Regions from separate parts of the Oryzomicrobium terrae genome, predicted to be linked through region 1. Evidence: predicted binding sites of a transcription regulator. Region 1 holds the regulator's gene; each other region holds the start of a gene.
What was found. The regulator FNR, encoded in region 1, switches genes on or off when oxygen is low (the NO sensors DNR and NnrR bind a similar motif). The targets are predictions, from matches to a motif close to TTGANCTAGNTCAA.
Positions count from the first base shown of each region.

Region 2: a site for FNR is predicted at 3,823-3,836, ahead of OTERR_RS05370 (DUF3079 domain-containing protein). Genes of this name have one in related genera too.
Region 3: a site for FNR is predicted at 3,742-3,755, ahead of OTERR_RS13495 (NosR/NirI family protein). Genes of this name have one in related genera too.

Region 1 covers NZ_CP022579.1:910,880-917,327, reverse strand. Annotated here, with positions in the region: gene OTERR_RS04220 (FTR1 family iron permease) at 336-1,121, shown strand; gene OTERR_RS04215 (sulfite exporter TauE/SafE family protein) at 1,242-1,931, opposite strand; gene hemN (oxygen-independent coproporphyrinogen III oxidase) at 2,132-3,565, opposite strand; gene fnr (fumarate/nitrate reduction transcriptional regulator Fnr) at 3,667-4,410, shown strand; gene OTERR_RS04200 (hemerythrin domain-containing protein) at 4,444-4,995, opposite strand; gene OTERR_RS04195 (SirB2 family protein) at 5,007-5,405, opposite strand; gene OTERR_RS04190 (hypothetical protein) at 5,408-6,448, opposite strand, start outside.
Region 2 covers NZ_CP022579.1:1,172,072-1,178,519, forward strand. Annotated here, with positions in the region: gene OTERR_RS05355 (YggS family pyridoxal phosphate-dependent enzyme) at 1-403, opposite strand, end outside; gene OTERR_RS05360 (benzoate/H(+) symporter BenE family transporter) at 403-1,686, opposite strand; gene pdxR (MocR-like pyridoxine biosynthesis transcription factor PdxR) at 1,793-3,280, shown strand; gene OTERR_RS05370 (DUF3079 domain-containing protein) at 3,449-3,676, opposite strand; gene OTERR_RS05375 (TerC family protein) at 3,967-4,935, opposite strand; gene OTERR_RS05380 (hypothetical protein) at 4,975-5,229, opposite strand; gene OTERR_RS05385 (UDP-2,3-diacylglucosamine diphosphatase) at 5,558-6,313, opposite strand; gene OTERR_RS05390 (peptidylprolyl isomerase) at 6,415-6,448, opposite strand, start outside.
Region 3 covers NZ_CP022579.1:2,972,739-2,979,186, reverse strand. Annotated here, with positions in the region: gene OTERR_RS13515 (DUF2802 domain-containing protein) at 1-54, shown strand, start outside; gene OTERR_RS16605 (SPOR domain-containing protein) at 153-1,016, shown strand; gene OTERR_RS13505 (tetratricopeptide repeat protein) at 1,069-1,452, opposite strand; gene nosZ (TAT-dependent nitrous-oxide reductase) at 1,682-3,631, shown strand; gene OTERR_RS13495 (NosR/NirI family protein) at 3,891-6,038, shown strand; gene OTERR_RS13490 (hypothetical protein) at 6,031-6,448, shown strand, end outside.

The DNA.
Region 1 (6,448 bases):
ATCTGCAGGCAGCCGGGAAACGCTAGGCCCCCGGCAAACAAATGATAATTATTCTCATTAAAAACGCAAGCATAAGCGTGCCATCCGCGGAATGGGTCCCCCTTAACGGCCCACTGCGGTATGCAACGCCAGCCCCTGGCGCGCCTTGCTGGCTGCGTGAACCGGCAGCACGGTACGCCCAGTCCAAAAGCGCCCTCCAGTTGGGACGAAGCCGTTATCGAACAAGACGCCGAGAACCATTCTCATTTGCGCCGTGTTGGGCTAGACTGGTCGTATTGGTGTCGTCCCAGGCCCATGGCCCGGGACGACACCGCACGCTCCGGAGAACACGTTCCATGATGCAAGCCCTTGTCATCGCCCTGCGGGAAGGCCTGGAGGCTTTTCTGATCGTGGCCATCACCCTTGCCTACCTGCGCCAGACAAACCGCCATCCCCTCACCACGGCGGTGTATTGGGGCACCGGTGCCGGGGTGGTCGCTTCGTCCATCGCTGGTTACTTCTTCGGCAAGGCAGAGAGCCAGCCCTTCTGGGAAGGCACCCTGGCGGCCATCGCCGCGGTGCTGGTGATTTCGATGGTGGTGTACATGCTCTCCGCCGCCAAGCACATGCGGGCCAACATCGCCGCCCGGATCGAAGCGGCCAGCCTCAAATCCGGCACCGGCGCCTGGATCGGCGTATTCGCCTTCGTCCTGCTGATGATCACCCGGGAAGGCATGGAAACCGCCCTGATGCTCTCTGCCGTGTTGTTCAGCTCGGGCATGGAGGACCTGGCCATCGGCTGTATCCTCGGCGTGCTGCTTGCCGCCCTGGTGGCCTGGGGCTGGGGACGCTTCGGCAGCCGTATCCGCCTCGACCGCTTCTTCAAGGTGACCTCGGTGTTCCTCGTCCTGTTCGCCCTGCAGCTGGTCTTCTACGCCTTCCACGAGTACACCGAAACCGGCCTGCTGCCCATCGACAACGACTACTGGCACGTCGTCACCGAGCCCTGGGGCCCGGAAGGCCAGTACGGCCAGTGGATCACTTATTCCCTGGTGGTCGTACCCCTGCTCTGGTTCGTGGCACTGGTGGTGCGGGACAAACTGTCCCAGCCGACCCGGCACGCCCCCTCGGCCCAGGTCTAACACTGCGTGCAGCCGCCGGGCTGCGCTGCAATGCCAACGGGGCACCCAAGGGTGCCCCGTTGTCTTTTCACGGTTTCATTCCGTTCGTCGCTTACCGCTCCCCGGTGCGGCCGGTCGGGATCAGCCTGCCAGCAGACGCACGGCAGCGAACAAGCCCCAGGCCCCGTAGGCCAGCACCAGGCTGCCCGCCACGCGCCGCACCACCGGGTGGCGTGCCCATTCCTTGAGACGCACCGCCAGCAAGCCGATCGCCAGCAAATTGGGCAACGTCCCCAGACCGAAGGCCAGCAGGATGGCCGCACCGCCTGCCGCCGAACCGGATGCCAGGGCCGACGCTAGGGCGCTATAGACCAGACCGCAGGGCAGGAATCCCCAGAGGAAGCCCAGGGGCAACGCCTGAAGCGGCGAGCGTACCGGGAGAAAATGTCGGGTCAGGGGCTGGATACGCCGCCACAGACGCTGCCCGCCCCGCTCCAGCGGCAGCAGCAATTGGGGCAGACCGAGCAGGTACAGGCCCATGCCCACCAGCAGCAGGTTGGCCAGCAGGAACAGGACCGTGCGTACCGGCCACTGGGCGGCAATGGCCGACTGCCCACCGGCCCCGAGCCAGCCGCCCAGGGCGCCCAGAAGCGCACCGGCAGCCACATAGGCACTGATCCGCCCCAGGTTATAGGCAAGATGCAAACCGCCCCGCCGCCCCGGAGCGCTGCCCGCGGCCAAGGCGGCGACGATACCTCCACACATGCCGACGCAGTGGGGCCCGCCAAGAAAGCCGACGAGGACGAAAGGCAGCAGGGAAGCGGGGGTCAAGGAATCCACGGAAACAGTTTACTACCGGTGGTGCGCCAGGCCGATGTCACTCGTGACAAGTGCGTCAATGTAGCCACGCCCGCGGCGGGGGCAGGAACGGCTGCGTGCACAGAGGTGTCGACGCGCCCAAGGAGCAACGTCGTAAAGCAACAGGGCGGCTAAGCCGCCCCGTCCGCGTAGGTGCTTGCCGAGCGAACCGCTCAGATGACTTTGGAGTAGCGGGTGCGCTGCCGGTCGGCACGCAGGTAGCGGTCGAACACCATGGCGATCACCCGGACCAGCATGCGCCCCGGGGGCAAGACGGTGATCCACTTGTCGTCCACCTTGACCAGACCCGCTTCTTCCATTTCCTTGAGGTCGTCAAGTTCGGCGGCAAAGTACTTACGAAAATCGATCAGGTGGGCAATCTCGATCGACTCCAGGGACAGCTCGAAGTGGCACATCAGGGCCTGGATGATCGAGCGGCGCAGGATGTCGTCGGCGCTCAATTCCAGGCCGCGCAACACCGGCAACTGGCCGGCATCGAGGCGGTCGTAGTACTCGTCCAGGGTACGCACGTTCTGGCTATAGGTGGGCCCCACCTTGGCGATCGACGAGATGCCGAAGGACAGCATGTCGCAGTCCGCATGGGTCGAATAGCCCTGGAAGTTGCGATGCAGCCGCCCCTGGCGCTGGGCCACCGCCAGCTCGTCATCGGGCTTGGCGAAGTGGTCCATGCCGATGAAGACATAGCCGGCCTCGGTGAGCTTCTTGATCGCCAGTTGCAGGATCTGCAGCTTGGCATCGGCGCTGGGCAGATCGGCTTCGAGAATGCGCCGCTGCGGCTTGAAGTGGTGCGGCAGGTGGGCGTAGTTGTAGATCGACAGGCGGTCCGGGCTCATCGCCAGGACCCGCTCCAGGGTGCGGTTGAAGCCCATCACGGTCTGGTGCGGCAGGCCGTAGATGAGGTCCATGGAAATCGACTGGAAGCCGTTGGCTCGGGCCGCGCTGACCACGTTGGCCGTTTCTTCCTCGGACTGGACCCGGTTCACCGCCACTTGGACGCGCTCGTCGAAGTCCTGCACGCCGATGCTCATGCGATTGAAGCCCAGTTCGCCGAGCACAGCGACGGTTTCTGCATCCACCTTGCGCGGGTCCACCTCGATGGAGAACTCGCCGCCGTCGAGTAGTTTGAAGTACTTGCGCGTCAGCCCCATCAACTGGCGCATTTCGTCGTGGGAGAGGAAGGTTGGCGTACCGCCACCCCAATGCAACTGGGCCACGTCACGGCTGCCGTCCAGGTATTCGGCCTGGAGGGCCAGCTCCTTGCCCAGGTACTTGATGTACTTGGCGCTACGCCCGTGATCCTTGGTGATGATCTTGTTACAGGCGCAGTAGTAGCAGATGGTATTGCAGAAGGGGAGGTGGAAGTATAATGACAGCGCACGTCCGGCCGCGCTCATCGGGCCGCCCACACCACCGATCTCGCGCTTCCCCAGCCACGCTTTGAGCGCATCGGCGTCAAAGGCTTCAACAAAACGGTCGGCCGTCGGATACGACGTATAACGCGGCCCGCTGATATCGAAGCGCTGAATGATCTCAGGATCGAAGACGACGTTGGACGCGTTGGAAGTTGGGGAGAGCGGGGGCGCCATTGCAGGGTAAGATGAGGGTTGTTCCGTAGTATTCATTGTATGGAACAGATTCACGTTGACCTGGATCAAACCGCAAATTGCCTAGGGGCAAAGTACTGGATATGTCCGAAAACCGGGCTTTGAAAACCGTCAATCTTTCGGTCATCAAGACCGCTTGTTCCAACTGCAATCTCCGCGAGTTGTGTCTGCCGCTCGGGCTGAATTCGCTGGAGATGGCCAAGCTGGAGGAGATCGTCTCGAACCGCAAGCGGGTCAAGCGCGGCGACCTGCTCTACCGCGCCGGCGAGCCCTTCGAGGCACTCTATGCGATTCGCAGCGGCTTCTTCAAGACCGACGTGATCATGGAGGATGGCCGGGATCAGGTCACCGGTTTTCAGATGTCCGGCGAGTTGCTCGGGCTGGACGGCATCAGCAACGAAAACCACTCCTGTAACGCCATCGCCCTGGAAGACAGCGAAGTCTGCCTGATCCCCTTCGACCACTTGGAACGCCTGTCACGCCAGGTGCCGACCCTGCAGAACCACTTTCACAAGGTGATGAGCCGGGAAATCGTGCGCGACCACGGGGTGATGATGCTGCTCGGCACCATGCGTGCCGAGGAACGTCTGGCCGCGTTCCTGCTCAACCTGTCGCAGCGCTTCGTCGCCCGAGGTTATTCCCCTGCCGAGTTCTACCTGCGCATGACCCGGGAAGAAATCGGCAGCTACCTGGGCCTCAAGCTCGAAACCGTCTCCCGCTCCTTCTCCAAGTTCCAGGAAGAAGGGCTGATCGCGGTGCAGCAGAAGCACATCCGCATCCTCGACATCCCGGGCCTCAAGCGCCTGATGAACCACGGCCAGGGCTGACCCCGGCCCCGGCCGTTCATCGCCTGCCCGGGCTCACCCCGGCATGGGGGCGCCGCGCCGGGTCGCCATCCGTTCGCCCAGCCCCCGCGCCACCGCCGCCGGCAGCACCCGCTTGGCCAGGGGTAGCAACTGCTCGGTTTCCAGGGCGATGTGCTCCCGGTAGAGGGCCGCCAGGGCAGCCACCGACTCCGCCGACAAGTCCGCCGCTCCGCCGGCCAGCAACTTGCCCAGATGGTCGAGCATCGCGTCCCGGGCCACGTCCATGCGCCGATGGTCCGCCAGCAAGCGTGTCACCAGCGCCGCCACCTCGTCATCCTCGCCGGTTCGGCCGGCCACTGCCGCGTGCAGGGCGGGAAACAGATCCACCTCCTCGTCTTCGTGGTGATGGGGGGCGGCCACGGTGAAATAGCGCACCACCCCCTCGATGGCCTGGCGTGCCGCCGCATCCACCCCATGCCGGGGCAGGTGCTCGACCAGCCGTTCCAGGGTCTTCAACTGGGCCTCGATGCGGCCGTGGCAGGCATCGAGCATTTCCAGGGGTTCGTCAAAGGCCGGAGCAGCCGGACCGAGAAGGGAAGCGGACATGGAACGCACTTTCAGGACAGAAACAGGAAAAAGCCCCAGGGATTGCGGCTGAGCGCCACCGAGACGATGTAGGCGAAGCAGCCCAGGGCGAGAATCAGGAACAGCACCCGTACCGCCTTGGTTCGCCCCCGTTTCAAGGCCACCGTGCCGCACAGGATGTAGGCGATGAGCCCCAGCACCTTGGCGGTGAGCCAGCCGGCGACGAAGGGGTACTGGCCAAGCAGCGCCGCCAGGCTCAAGGCGCTGGCGAGCAGCAGGGTGTCGACGACATGGGGAAGGATGCGCAGCAACCGGGCCTGAAGCAGGGGCGAATCGGCCAGCATGAGCCCGCCGCGCAACAGGAAGCCGAGACCGGACAGAGCCACGCAGGTGACATGCAGGTGTTTCAGGATCAGGTAGGCGGTCGGCATGGTTAGGTGGCGGCAAGGGTTTCGTCCATGCGGCGGCGTTCGCTGCGGTACAGCCGCAACGCCCCCAGGAGGTTCAGGGCGAGCACGGCAAACGCCGCCAGCAACAGGGCGCCGGCCGGCAGTGCCAGCCACTGGGGTTGCAGCGGAGCCATCAGCAGCAACGCCAGGGCGACCAGATGGACGTTGAGATGGCGCAGCATGCCGGACTCCGGCAGCAGGCGCTTCATGTTGGGCGGAATCACCCGGCCACGCCCCCGGTTCTGCAGATCAAGCCAGATCAGGAAGGGCACGATCTTGTAGAGCATGCCGCAAATCACCGGGACGAAGCCCCCCGCCAGGGCCAGGATGCCGACCCACAGCGGTAGCCGTTCCCGCCCCAGGCCAGTCGCCTCGCCCACGCCCCACAGGGCCGCGGCCAGGGCCAGGCCAAGCAGACCAAGACGCCAGAAGCGCTGAGTCGGATCGCCCCAGGGGCGGCGACTGCGCCGCTGCAAGCCGAGGGTGGCCAGGCAAAAGCCGAGGGCCGCGGCACCGAGCAGCAAGGCGAAGATCGCCCCCGCCCCTTGGCCGGCCTCGGCGTCACCCCACACCACCCGGCCGGTCCAGGCCAGCAGCAGAACGGTAAGCAGCGGCGCCAGACCTCGGACGATCCAGGAAGGATAGCTCGGGGTCAGTTGGAACATCGGCACCACTACCAGGGAAACCCCGACCAGCAACCCGCCGGCCCAGCCGAACAGCCCCCAGCCGGCGTGCAAGGTCGTCACCAGAATTACCGGCGGGCTGGCCAGGCCGGCCAGGCCACTCACCAGCCACACGCCCAGCACCAGGGTCACGACCAACGCAGGCAGGGTCAGATGCAGCGCCCCCACCGTGCCCACCAGGGCAAGGCGCTGGCGCAAGGCGATCAACCCCGCCACGGCGAAGGCGCCGACGCCCAGGGCGAGACAGATGCCGGCCACCAGAAAGGCCCATGTGCCCGCATTGAGAAACGCCGCCACCAGCGACAGGGCCCCCAGGGTGATGATCCCGTGCACCAGGGGCAC
Region 2 (6,448 bases), 260 kb from region 1:
CGCTGGCGAAGCGCGCCACCCGCCGGGCCTTGTTGGTCTGCAGGTGGCCGATGACCGACCCGCGCAGGTCCGCCAGGTCGGCCAGGGCTTCCCATTTACACTGGGCTTCCTGCACCTTGTTTTCGCCGAGCTGGCGGCAGCCCGCGGCGTAGGCCAGACGCAGGTGGGCTGCGTCGAAGGTCTTGCTCACCGGCAGCAGGCGCACCTCACCGGGGTCGCGGCCGGCGCGCCGGCAGGCGGCGGCGATGCGCTCCCGGACCGCCGCCAGGTTGTGCTTAAAGTCGGCGACGCTGTCGGCCCTGGGGTAGCGGCCGTGCCGCTCGTGCCAGGTCGGCGTACTGGACGTTGCAGGCGCTCCGGACGTTACCGACGTATCGGGCGGCGCAGGCCGCGGGGTGGGCATCACTTGACCCTCCCGCCGCTGGCGGCAGGTTCGGCAACGAGTGGCATGGCTGGTCCGGCCGCCGGTTTGTGGTTCGGTTGATGGCCCGGCGGGCGGCGCGGCAGGCTGCCGTTGAGCGCCGCGTAGGCAACCAGGCCGATCAGCAGCCCCCAGAAGGCGCCGCCGATGCCGAGCAGCTTGATGTTGGCGGCAGCGGCCAGGAAGGTGATCAGGGCGGCTTCCCGAGACTTGGCGTCGGCCATGGCGTTGGCCAGGCTGCCGCCGATGGTGCCGAGCAGGGCGAGCCCGGCCAGGGTGGTGATGAAGGTGGCGGGAAAGGCCATGAACACGGCGGCCAGGGTGACGCCGAAGACCCCGACCAGGATGTAGAAGGTGCCCGCGGCGATACCGGCGATCCAGCGCTTGGCCGGGTCTTCGTGGGCCTCCTTGCCGGTGCAGATCGCCGCCGTGATCGCGGCGATGTTGAAGGCGTGGGAGCCGAACGGCGCCATGAGCAGGGAGCCCAGGCCGGTGACGGTGACGATCGGGTTGGCGCTGGTCGTGAAGCCGTCGTTGCGCAGCACCAGCATGCCGGGCATGTATTGCCCGGTCAGGGTGATCAGGAACAGGGGCAGGGCGACGCTGAGCAGGGCGTTGAGGGAGAAGGCCGGGACGGTGAACACCGGGGCGGCGAGGCGCAGTTCCAGGCCCGATAGGTCGACGCGTCCCTGAAGGAGCAGGAAGGCCAGCCCCAGGGTGAGGATGCCCACTACGGCGTAGCGGGCGGTGAAGCGCTTGAGGACGACGTAGGCGACGATCAGTAGGCCGGCGAGCAGCGGGTCCACGCTCATGCCGCCGAAGGCGCTGATGCCGAATTGCAGCAAGATGCCCGCCAGCAGCCCCGCGGCGATGCCCGGCGGGATCAGTCGGATGACCTTCTCGAAATAGCCCGACAGGCCGAGCAGGACGAAGGCGGCGGCCGAGATCAGGTAGGCACCCACCGCCTCGGCGTAGGGCGTGGTGGCCAGGGCTGTGACCAGGAAGGCGGCGGCAGGCGTGGACCAGGCGGTGATGATCGGCTCCCGGGCCACCCAGCTGAGGAAGAGGCCCGTGATCCCCACGCCGATCGACACCGACCACACCCACGAGGCGGTCAGTTCCGGGCTCAGGCCGGCCACCTTGGCGGCCTGGAAGACCAGGATGAAGGTGCCGCCGTAATTGACGATGACCGAGATCAGGCCGGCCACGACCGGGTGGGTGAGATCGCCGAGGCGCAGGGAGGGAGGTGGGTGGGAGGACGGCATGGGTAGGCTCCTTGAAGGCCCGGCGCTTGACCTGGGCTTGAAGCCGATTTATACGGCGTAAATGGCCGGATGTTCCCCGCCACTTTTTTCAAGGTGTACCTGCCAATTGTTCAAGCATTCCCAGCTCGAATCGGTCAAAGCCTGGCTGGCCGACCCCGCCCAGGCGGCGTTGCCGCTGCACGCCCGCATCCAGCGCGCCATCCGCCAGTTGATCCTGGACGGCGCTCTCGGCGTGGGCAAGCCGCTGCCGGCTTCCCGCGCCCTGGCGGCGTCCCTGGGCGTCTCCCGTGACACGGTGGAGGCGGCCTACGGCCAGTTGCACGCCGAAGGCTTCATCGAGCGGCGGGTAGGCAGCGGCAGCTTCGTTTCGGAAATGGCCCAGCGCGCACCCAGCCGGGGGCAATTGCGCCGCCGCGAGTCGTCGCACGTCCAGGGGCCAACGCTCAGCCAGCGCGGCGCCGCCATGTTCAAGGGCGGCGGCGTGCGTGACTTTCTGGCACCGCGCCCGTTCGCCCCTGGCGTGCCGGAGACCCGCAGTTTTCCCTTGTCGACCTGGGAGCGCCTGGAGCGGCAGGTGTTGAAGGAATATGGCTATCGGGCCCTGCAGCATAGCGATCCCCAGGGCATGGCGCCGTTGCGGCGGGCCATCGCCGACTACGTCAACCTGGAGCGCGGCGCCCATGCCAGCGCCGAGCGGGTGCTGGTGCTGACCAGCTCGCAGCAGGCCATGACGCTATGCGCCAACGTGCTGTTCGATGCCGGCGACCGCATCTTCATCGAGGATCCGGGCTACCACGGGGCGCGCCGGGCCTTCGATGCGGCTGGTCTGGAGTGCGTGCCCATCCCGCTCGACGCCCAGGGCATCCTGGTCGAGCGTTTGCGCGCCGATCCCCGTTCGGCCAAGGCCGTCTCCCTGACGCCCTCGCACCAGTTCCCCACCGGTGCCACCCTGGCGCTGGATCGGCGCCTGGCGTTGATCGACTGGGCGGAGCGGCAGCAGGCCTGGATTATCGAGGACGACTACGACAGCGAGTTCCACTACGCCGGCAAACCGACGGCTTGCGTGCAGGGGCTGGACCCCCACGAGCGGACGATCTACATCGGCACCTTCACCAAGTCCCTGTTCCCTGGGCTGCGCATCGGCTACCTGGTCTTGCCGCGTGCCCTGGTGGCGCCGATGACCGTGGCGCGCACCCTGCTCGACGGGCACAGCGCCTCGATCGCCCAGTTGACCCTGGCCCGTTTCATCGACGGCGGTCACTTCGGTGCCCACGTGCGCGCCATGCGCAGCGTCTATGGCGAACGGCTGGCGACGCTGGTCCGCCTGGTGCGTACCCATCTGGCCGGCTACGTCGAACCCCGGGTGCCCATTGGCGGTTTGCAGATGCCTTGCGTGCTGACCTGCGACATTCCGGAGCAGGAGGTCATCAGTGCCGCACGCCGGGTTGGCCTTGATTTGATGGGGCTGACCGGGCTCCATGCGGCGGAGCCCCGGCAGGCCGGCTTCCTGCTGGGATTTGCAGCCTATACCCCCGATGAGCTGGAAGCGGCAGTCAAAACCCTGATCGGTGTGTTCCAAGCGATGCAACGTTGATGCGCCGTTGGTGGCACGGCACATAGTGTTGGCGCAACGGCGAATCGACTAATCGACTAATTCCCGGCGCTCCCGGAGCGCAGCGATCGGAATGCCCGTCGGAGGCTGCTGTTCCGGAGCTGAGTGCGGAATGCGGGGCGACGCCCATGGCGCGGCCGGCGGTTCAGTTCACTGCGGGGATTCCGTGGTGCCGTTGTCTGCGGGCTTGACCGCACCGTCATCCAACTCGATACCCCAGTCACCGTGCAGGTACCAGTCGTCGCCGATCATCTCGGCCGGATGCAGGGTCCGCCCTGAGCCGTTGCCGCATTGCAGTGAGTCGGCCGGGCAGTATTTGTCGCAGCCCCAACAGATCCGCTCCGGGTGCTTGGGGTGCAGGGGGAATTTCTTGGCCATGGTCAGGCCTCCATCATGGAGGGCGTCGCTTTTGGCGGCGCCACGCAAGATCAAGCCGAACCAGCGCCGGGGGAACCTTCAGGTAGCGCCGCGCGGCGTTGGACGGTATATACCTGAGCAGATTACTCGGCTATTGCCCCAAGCGTTTGATGGCGATCAAAAACGTGCCATTGCGCCTGTCACTTTCGCTCGCAAGGGCGTGGTGGGCGGGCAAAAAAAAGAGGCGGGGGAGCGTCCCCCGCCTCTGGCGGCTTGATCAGGCTACAGGCTCGGGCAATGTGCCCCAGGTCTCAGTGCTTGGCCGGTGTGTGGCTCTTGGCCGGAATGAGCAGGCTGGCGATCACCGACAGGACGAGTAGGCCGCCCACGGCGCCCAGGGACAGGGCCACCGGCATGTGGAAGAAGTCGACGATCAGCATCTTCACGCCGATGAAGGCGAGCACCGCGGCCAGGCCGTACTTGAGCAGGTGGAAGCGGGCGGCCATGTCAGCGAGCAGGAAGTACAGCGCCCGCAGACCGAGGATGGCGAAGATGTTGGAGGTCATGACGATGAACGGGTCGGTGGTGATGGCGAAGATGGCCGGAATCGAATCCACGGCGAAGATCACGTCGGTGATGCCGATCAGCACCACCACCACGAACAGGGGCGTGAACCAGCGTTCGCCGTTCCTGGTCACCGCCAGCTTGGCACCGTCGTACTGGGGCAGCAGCTTGAGGTGGCCGCGCATCCAGCGCAGGATCGGGTTCTTTTCCAGGTCCGGCTCGTGCTCGCCGCCGAAGGCCATCTTGGCGCCGGTAAACAGCAGGAAGGCGCCGAAAACGTAGAGGATCCAGCTGAACCGGGCGATCAGCCAGGCGCCCACCAGGATCATGATGGCGCGCAGCACCACCGCGCCGATGACGCCCAGGATGAGGGCCTTCTTCTGCTGTTCCGCCGGTACGGCGAAGGCCGTGAACAACATGAGGAAGACGAAGATGTTGTCCACCGACAGGGATTTTTCGATCAGGTAGCCGGTGAGGAATTCACCGGCCTTCTGGTTCGCCAGTTCCCGGCCGCCGTGGGTGTCCAGCCAGAACCAGAGGAAGGCGCAAAAGGCCATCGCCAGGCCGACCCACAGGGCGGACCAGGCCAGGGCCTGCTTGATGGTGACGGCGCGGGAGCCTTTGCGCTCGACCGCCAGCAGGTCCACTAGGATGGCGACGATGACGAAGACGACGAAGCCGCTCCACCACCAGACGTTGCCGATGCTCGTTTCCATGATTGTGCTTTCGGAATGTGGGCGAAAATTAGGGGAGGGTTACCAGTGGCTGCGCGGATCGTCGATGCGGCGGGCGTCGCCGTCGATGACCCGGCTCCGCGGCGCGCCGCTGGCTGCGTTACCCGTCGGAGTGCCCCGGCGGGCGCGGGCCATGGCCGGCTCGGCGCCATGGGGCGTGGTCACCACCGGGGTGAGGCGGCGCAGGAGCGAGACGATCAGCTTGCTGGCCAGGCGCAGCGAAGCGCGGGTTAGGGCAGAGCGCAGGGGGCGCAGGAGGGTATGGAGGGAGAACATGGGCTTCCTTTCGCAAGTGAGTCGGAGCGACCCTGCCGGCCTGGGATCGGGAGATCCGAATGGTCAACGAAAAAGACCTTTGCCGGGCGGCAAAGGTCTCGCTTGCGAAGGGCCGGGGCAAGGTTGGACTGGTGTTACCAGTTACTTGTCGCGACTCGCCCGCCGGGCCGGGCATCTGACGGGTCAGATGCCGTATTGACGACTTCGGCGGTACAGCTACTCCCCTTTGTGGGTTGCGGAGCTAACTGTACGGGCCGCCGTCGCTGCGGTCAAGCCCGGGTCAGGGAGTGCTGGCTGGGCGGTCGTCCGGCGCGCTGCCCGTGCCACCTCAAACGGTCTGCTGCAGCGGGTGGCGGGCCAGGGCTTCGCCGTCCCAGGTCAGGTACTCGCCCCGGGCCGTGCCGTCGGCCTCGTGCCAGTCGGCCAGCACCCAGCGTTGGGTGTGGATGCCGTCCACGATGTGGTCGTGGGTGGCGGGGCGATGGGTATGGCCGTGGATCACCGTGGCGTAGCCGTGGCTGCGGATGAAGTCGTCGGTGGCGCCCGGATTCACGTCCATCAGGTATTCGGCGCTGGTGCCGGCCTTTTCCGCCTTGCCGGCCTCGCTCTGGGCGCGCAGCCCCATGGCGATGGCGATGCGCTCCTGCAAGGGCTTGGCCAGGAAGGCGGCTTGCCATTGCGGGTTGCGCACCTGGGCGCGGAAGGCCTGGTAGGGCAGGTCGTCGGTGCACAGGGCGTCGCCGTGGGTGAGCACGAACTGCCATTCCGGGGTGGACAGCACGTAGGGGTCGGGCAGCAGGGTCACCCCGGTTTCCGCGGCGAAGACCTCGCCCACCAGGAAGTCCCGGTTGCCGTGGAGGAAAGCGATGGCCAGGCCGGCGTCGCTGGCCGCGCGCAGCCAGGCTTTCACCTGGCGGCTGACCGGGTCCATGCCGCCGTCGTCGCCGACCCAGGCTTCGAAGAAGTCGCCCAGGATGAACAGGCGCTCGGCCTGCCGCGCCGGGCCGTTCAGGTAGTCGCCGAAGAGGCGGACCAGGCCGGGGGTGGCGGGGGAGAGGTGCAGGTCGGAGATGAAGTGGAGCATGGCGGCGGATGCGGGATCGGGTAGTTGGGGTCTGGATGGAAAAACGCTCCCGGCCGAGTGCCTCGGGGCGGGAGCGTCGCGTCTTGCGGTGAAGCCGGGGCTTAGACCACTTCGGCCTTGGTGATCACCACGTCT
Region 3 (6,448 bases), 1.5 Mb from region 1:
CGGGCCGAGGCCGACCTGGTGGTGGCCCTGGTGCGCAACCAGGGCGGCGGCTAAGTCAGGTTAAGGCCGGCGAAAGCCGTTGATTGAGCCGGGCGAGTGCCGTTGCACTGCCCGTTGTTTCCCTCTCCGCCCTCAGGCAAGAAAGCGACGCGATGGCCGAACCCCCCGTCAAGAAACGCCCCAGCCCGAAGCCGGCGGCCAAGAAGGCCGCTCCTGCCGCCGAGGCCCAAGCGCCTCAGGACCAGCTCAAGCGGACCCTGGTCAAGCGCATGTCCCTGGCCGCGGTGCTGATCGCCATTCTGCTCGGCACCCTGGTGCTGTTCGACCACCTGTCCACCACCGTCGAGGTGGAGGCGCCCGCCGCCCCCCGGCCGGCGGCGCCACCGCCGCGCACCGAGGTGACCCAGCCGGTTACGCCGGTGGAGCCCAAGGCCGAAGAAATCAAGGTCGAGCCTCCCGTCGTGGCCGCTGCCCCCGAAGCGACGTCGGCGGCTCCCGCCTCCGCCTTGCCCGAACCGCCCCAGGTGGCCGCCCAGCCGGCAGCGTCCGGCCGTCCCAGCGCTGCCGTGGCCGCGCCTCGGGCAACGCCGTCGTCAGCGGCCGTAACCCGGACGCCCCGGGTTGGCGAAGGGGAGGGCACAGCACCATTGCGCAGCGAGCGGCAGGCGGGCAACGGCCGCGCCGTGGCGGCGCCCAGCGCGCCCTTGGCTCCCGTCGCCCCTGCCGCTGCAGCAGCCCCTCAGGCCCCCGCCGCTCCTGCGGCTCCCGCCATGATGGCCGCGCCTCCGGCGCCGGCCCGGCTGTTCTCGGGCTATGCGGTGCAGGCCGGGGTATTTTCCGAAGTGAAGCGGGCCGAGGAGTTGCACGCCAAGCTTCAACTCAACGGCATTCCTTCCCATCTGGAAGCCCGGGTGGTGGTGGGGCCGTTCAAGAACCGGGCCGAAGCGGCCGCTGCCCGTGCCAAGCTCAAAGCCCTGGGCGTCGAGGGGGTGCTGCTGCCACCTGCACGGCGCTAGGGCGCCGTTCCCGCCGCAGGACCGCTTTCGGCGGTCGCTACATTCCTGGCCGTCAAGGCCGCTCCTCACCGCCGGCCGGCGGGACGTTCGTCCCGTCGGCCGTTGTGTTTTGTGCCCGGGCCTTTTCGATGCGCCGGGCGAATACGGCCATCTCCTTGCCGGCCTGCACGTCGCCCCGGGCGTTGGCGGCGGCGATGCCGTCGCGCCAGGCGGCCAGGGCCCCGTCGCTGTCGCCCGTGTCGACCAGGGCATGTCCGAGGCCTTTCCATGCCGCTGAGTAGCGGGGATCCAGTTCCACCGCCTGACGGAAATAGAGGGCCGCCCTGGCCGGATCGCCGGCCTTGCGCCACTCGGTACCCAGGGAAAAGCGCAGCAGGGCGTTATCCCGGGGGCCGCCGAGCAGCTTTTCCAGGGTGGCAATGATCGGCGGTGTCATGGTGGAGTCTCCAAAATGAGGGCGCGGCTGGGGAGGATGGTAGAGCGTTGTGGGCTGGCGCAATAGCGCTCGTGCGCAAGGTTTTGACGACTATTTTGCCGTTTTTGCACAGATCAAATTCCCTGGGCGAGGGCGGGCCTAGAGTCCCACCTGCGACAAATCGCCGCGGACGGCACGCCGGCGAGTGAAGCGGCACACAACGGGGGAATGCGCCCCCAGGGAGATCACAATGGACAAGCAAGACAAGCATCAGGTGGAAACGCAACTGGAAGTGGCCCAGGCCGACCTCGGCCGTCGTCGCTTCCTCAATACCGCAGCCCTGACCGGCCTGGCGGGGGCGGGGCTGGCCACTGGCCTGGCCGCCTGTAAGGAAGACAAGCCGGCTGCCGGCGCCGCCGCACCCGCTGCGGCCAGCCACGCCGAGGGCGGGATGAAGATCCACATGGCCCCGGGCGAGTTGGATACCTACTACGGCCTGTGGTCCGGCGGCCACTCCGGCGAGATGCGCGTGCTGGGCCTGCCTTCCGGCCGCGAGATCAAGCGCATCCCCGTGTTCAACATGGACTGCATGAGCGGCTGGGGCATCACCAACGAGTCGAAGAAGATCATGGGCACCAAGCCCGACGGCTCGCTCAAGTACCACATCGGCGATACCCACCACGTCCATGCCTCGTACACCGACGGCACCTACGACGGTAAGTACGCCTGGGTGAACGACAAGATCAACAGCCGCCTGGCCCGCATCCGCCTCGATACCTTCGAGTGCGACAAGATCACCGACATCCCCAACATCCAGGGTTTCCACGGCATCTTCCCGGACCGCTGCGACCCGGTGGACGAGAAGATCAACCACACCACCCGCGTCTTCTGCGGCAGCGAATTCCACCTGCCCCAGCCCAACGACGGCCGGGACATGGATGATCCGAAGAAATACGGCACCCTGTTCACCTGCGTCGATGCCGAGACCATGGACGTGCGCTGGCAGGTGAAGATCGACGGTAACTGCGACCTGGTGGCCACCTCCTACGACGGCAAGTTCGCCGCCACCAACCAGTACAACACCGAAGGCGGCGCCAAGTACGAGGACATGATGTCCGCCGAACGCGATGCCTGCGTGTTCTTCAACATCGCCCGCATCGAGCAGGCGATCAAGGACGGCAAGTTCAAGACCATCGGCGATTCCAAGGTCCCCGTGGTGGACGGTACCCGCGAGTCCAACCAGGACCCGAAGACCGCCCTGACCTGCTACGTGCCGGTGCCGAAGAACCCCCACGGCGTGAACGCCAGCCCGGACGGCAAGTACTTCATCTGCTCCGGCAAGCTGTCCCCCACCGCCACGATCATCGAGATCGCCCTGGTGCACAAGTTCTTCGCCGGCGAACTGAAGGATCCCCGCGATGCCGTGGTCGGCGAACCTGAACTGGGTCTTGGCCCCCTGCACACCGCCTTCGACGGCCGTGGCAACGCCTTCACCACCCTGTTCCTCGACAGCCAGATGGTGAAGTGGAACGTGGAAGCGGCGATCAAGGCCTTCAAGGACAAGAACGTCAAGTACGTCATCGACCGCCTCGACGTCCAGTACCAGCCGGGCCACACCAACGCGTCCATGAGCGAGACCAAGGAAGCCGATGGCCAATTCCTCGGCGTGGGCTGCAAGTTCTCCAAGGACCGCTTCCTGCCGGTGGGGCCGCTGCATCCGGAGAACGAACAGCTGATCGACATCCGTGGCGAGAAGATGGTGCTGCTGGCCGACCACCCGGTCTACCCGGAGCCCCACGACTTCATCATCGTCAAGCGCGACAAGATCAAGCCGCGTCAGGTGTACAACCTGGACGACTTCCCCCTGGCCACCAAGGATGCCAAGGATTCCCGCATCGAGCGCAACGGCAACAAGGTCACCGTGCACCTGGTGTCCCAGGCGCCGGCCTTCTCGATGCGCGAGTTCAAGCTCAAGAAGGGCGACGAAGTCACCATCATCCTCACCAATCTGGACAAGGTGGAAGACCTGACCCACGGCTTCGCCATTCCCAAGTACGACGTGAACTTCATCGTCAACCCGCAGGAAACCAAGTCGGTCACCTTCAAGGCCGACAAGCCGGGTGTGTTCTGGTGCTACTGCACCCACTTCTGCCACGCCCTGCACCTAGAGATGCGTTCGCGCATGATCGTGGAGAAGTAATCCTCGGTTGATTCACCCGCATGGAGAGTTGGGGGAGACGCTTGCGTCTCCCTTTTTTTCCTTGGCGCGTCCGGATTACGGGCGCGGGATGTTCCCCGTAATTTTTCGTCTTGATTTGCGTTAAGGGCAGATGGGGCGCTGTAAATCACCATTTGCTGAATTACAGATCAGGGAGTCGTAGATGATGTTCGCTCGCCTTTGCCGGCGTTTTTCCCGGACCCTCGCCGGCGGTCTGCTCGGCACGGTCCTGGCCGGCGCCATGGTGCTCCTGCCCGGGGCTGTCGGCACGGTTCGCGCCGATTCTTACGAAGCTGCCTTGCCGCCTGAACTGCATACCTCACCGCGCATGTGCGACTACGTGCCGTGCCGCGAGGTGATGCCCGGCGCCGACAGTTTTTCCGAGCGGCGCGGCCAGCCGCCCTTCGTCGAGGCCTACAAGACCGAGGGGGGCGAGAAGAAGTTGGTCGGCTACGTCATGCTGTCCACCGACATCGTCGATATCCCCGCCTACTCGGGCAAACCGGTGGTCACCCTGATCGGCATGGATACCGCCGGCCGTTTCGCCGGGGTGAAGATCCTCAAGCACTCCGAACCGATCCTGCTGCTCGGCATCCCCGAGTCGGCCCTGATCAAGTTCAATGAGCAGTACCTGGGCAAGTTTGTCGGCGACCAGATCGAGATCGGCAAGGCCCGTCCCGAAGAGAGCATCATCGGCCTGGACGCCATTACCGGCGCCACGGTCACCGTGATTGCCCAGAACCAGGTGATGATGGTCTCGGGTGGCGAGGTGGCCAAGCAGGTCGGCATCCTCAAGCCCCAGGTGCGCCCGCCCGCCACCTTCATCGACACCGGTGAGACTCTCACCTGGGACCAGCTGGTCGCCGAGGGCAGCATCGCCCGGCTCACCGTCAAGCCTCAGGACGTGGGGTTGGTGAGCGACGGTCGGCCCTACGTGGATCTCTGGTTCGGTCTGCTCAACGTGCCCACCGTGGGCCGCAGCATTCTCGGCAAGGACGGCTACGAGCGCCTGATGTCCGGGCTGCACCCGGGCGAGCAGGCCCTGTTCGTCATCAAGAGCGACGGCATCGAATCGTTCAAGGGCTCCGGCTTCGTCCGCGGCGGCCTGTACGACCGGGTCCAGGTGCGCCAGGAGCGCGACACCTACACCTTCCGCGACCTGGACTACCTCAACCTGTATGGCGTTTCCGCCGCCGGGGCGCCGAGCTACACCGAGTCGGCCATCTTCATCGTGCGCGGCAAGACCTTCTCCGCCGCCTACCCCTGGCAGTTCGTCTTCCTCGCCAACAAGCTGGACAAGAGCACCGGGGCCAAGACCTTCGCCAACTTCGACCGGGAGGTGTGGCTGCCCGCCCGCTACCTGGAAGGTGGTCGCCCGGTGGTGAAGAAGCCCGATGCGCCCTGGCTGAAGATGTGGAAGGACCGGGCCTGGCAGATCGCCGGCTTCGTCGTCCTGCTCATCGCCGTGGCTACCGTCTATGCCCGTCGCGACGCCCTGGTGCGCCGCGCCAGCCGCAAGAACAAGTGGCCGGTTAACGCCTTCAAGTACACCGGCTGGGTGGTGTCCATCGGCTTCGTCGGCTTTTACGCCATGGCCCAGCCGTCGATCACCCAGGTGCTCACCTGGTTCCACTCCCTGCTGTTCCAGTGGAAGTGGGAGCTGTTCCTGTCCGACCCGTTCATCTTCATCTTCTGGGTCTTCATCATCGTCACTGTCTTCCTCTGGGGGCGGGGCCTGTTCTGCGGCTGGCTGTGCCCCTTCGGCTCGCTCTCCGAGCTGCTCTACAAGGTGGGCGAGCGCATCGGCCTGAAGCGCTTCCAGCGCCAGCTGCCGAAGGCGCTGCATGACAAGCTGAAGTGGCTCAAGTACGCCATCTTCCTCGGCCTCCTGGCAGTGTCGTTCTTCTCCATGCCCCTGGCGGAAAAACTGGCCGAGGTCGAACCGTTCAAGACCACCTTCCTGGTCGGCCTGTTCAACCGCTCCTGGCCCTACACCCTGTTCGCCGCCGGCCTGCTCGGCTTGTCGATCTTCGTCGAGCGGCCCTTCTGCAAGTACCTGTGCCCCCTGGGCGCCTCCCTGGCCATGCCCACCACCTTCCGCTGGTTCGGCCTGAAGCGGAAGCAGGAGTGCACCAGCTGCAACGCCTGCGCCCACGGCTGCGGCTCCCAGGCCATCGACAAGGACGGCCGCATCGACCAGCGCGAATGTCTGCTCTGCCTCGACTGCATGGTCCTCTATCATGACGACCACGCCTGCCCGCCCCTGGTCCAGGAGCGCAAGCGCCGCACCAAGGCCGGCCAGCCCCTGACCCCGATCGGCCAGGACGGTTACTTCATCCCCATCATCCCGGTGCCTGCCGCACCCCTCAAGGAGACGACCCATGGTTGATCCGACCATGCTCACCGACCCGGTCCAGCCGGCCTATGCCGACGGGGCCGCCCCCCGACGCCTGCTGGCCGAGGCCTGGGACCACCTGTGGCCGTGGAGCCGGGTGGGGTTCACGCAGCAGAAGCTGGTCCAGGCCTTGGGCCTGGCCCTGGCGGTGGCGGTGACCACCGTCTGGGTGCTGGCCGGCATGGGCGAGATGGGCGCCGGCGCCCTGATCGGCTGGTGGGTCGGCTGGAGCGCCTGCGAGGTGCTGGTGCGCCGTTCGGCCAAGCCCTACGTCAAGGAAGGCCCCTGGTGGGGGCGGCGTTACCGGGCCGCCAGCCTGATGGATCTGATCTGCTACGTGGCCTTCAAGAACCTGCTGGTGGGCGCCCTGCTGTTCCTCACCCTGAAGGCCCTCGGCCGGGTGG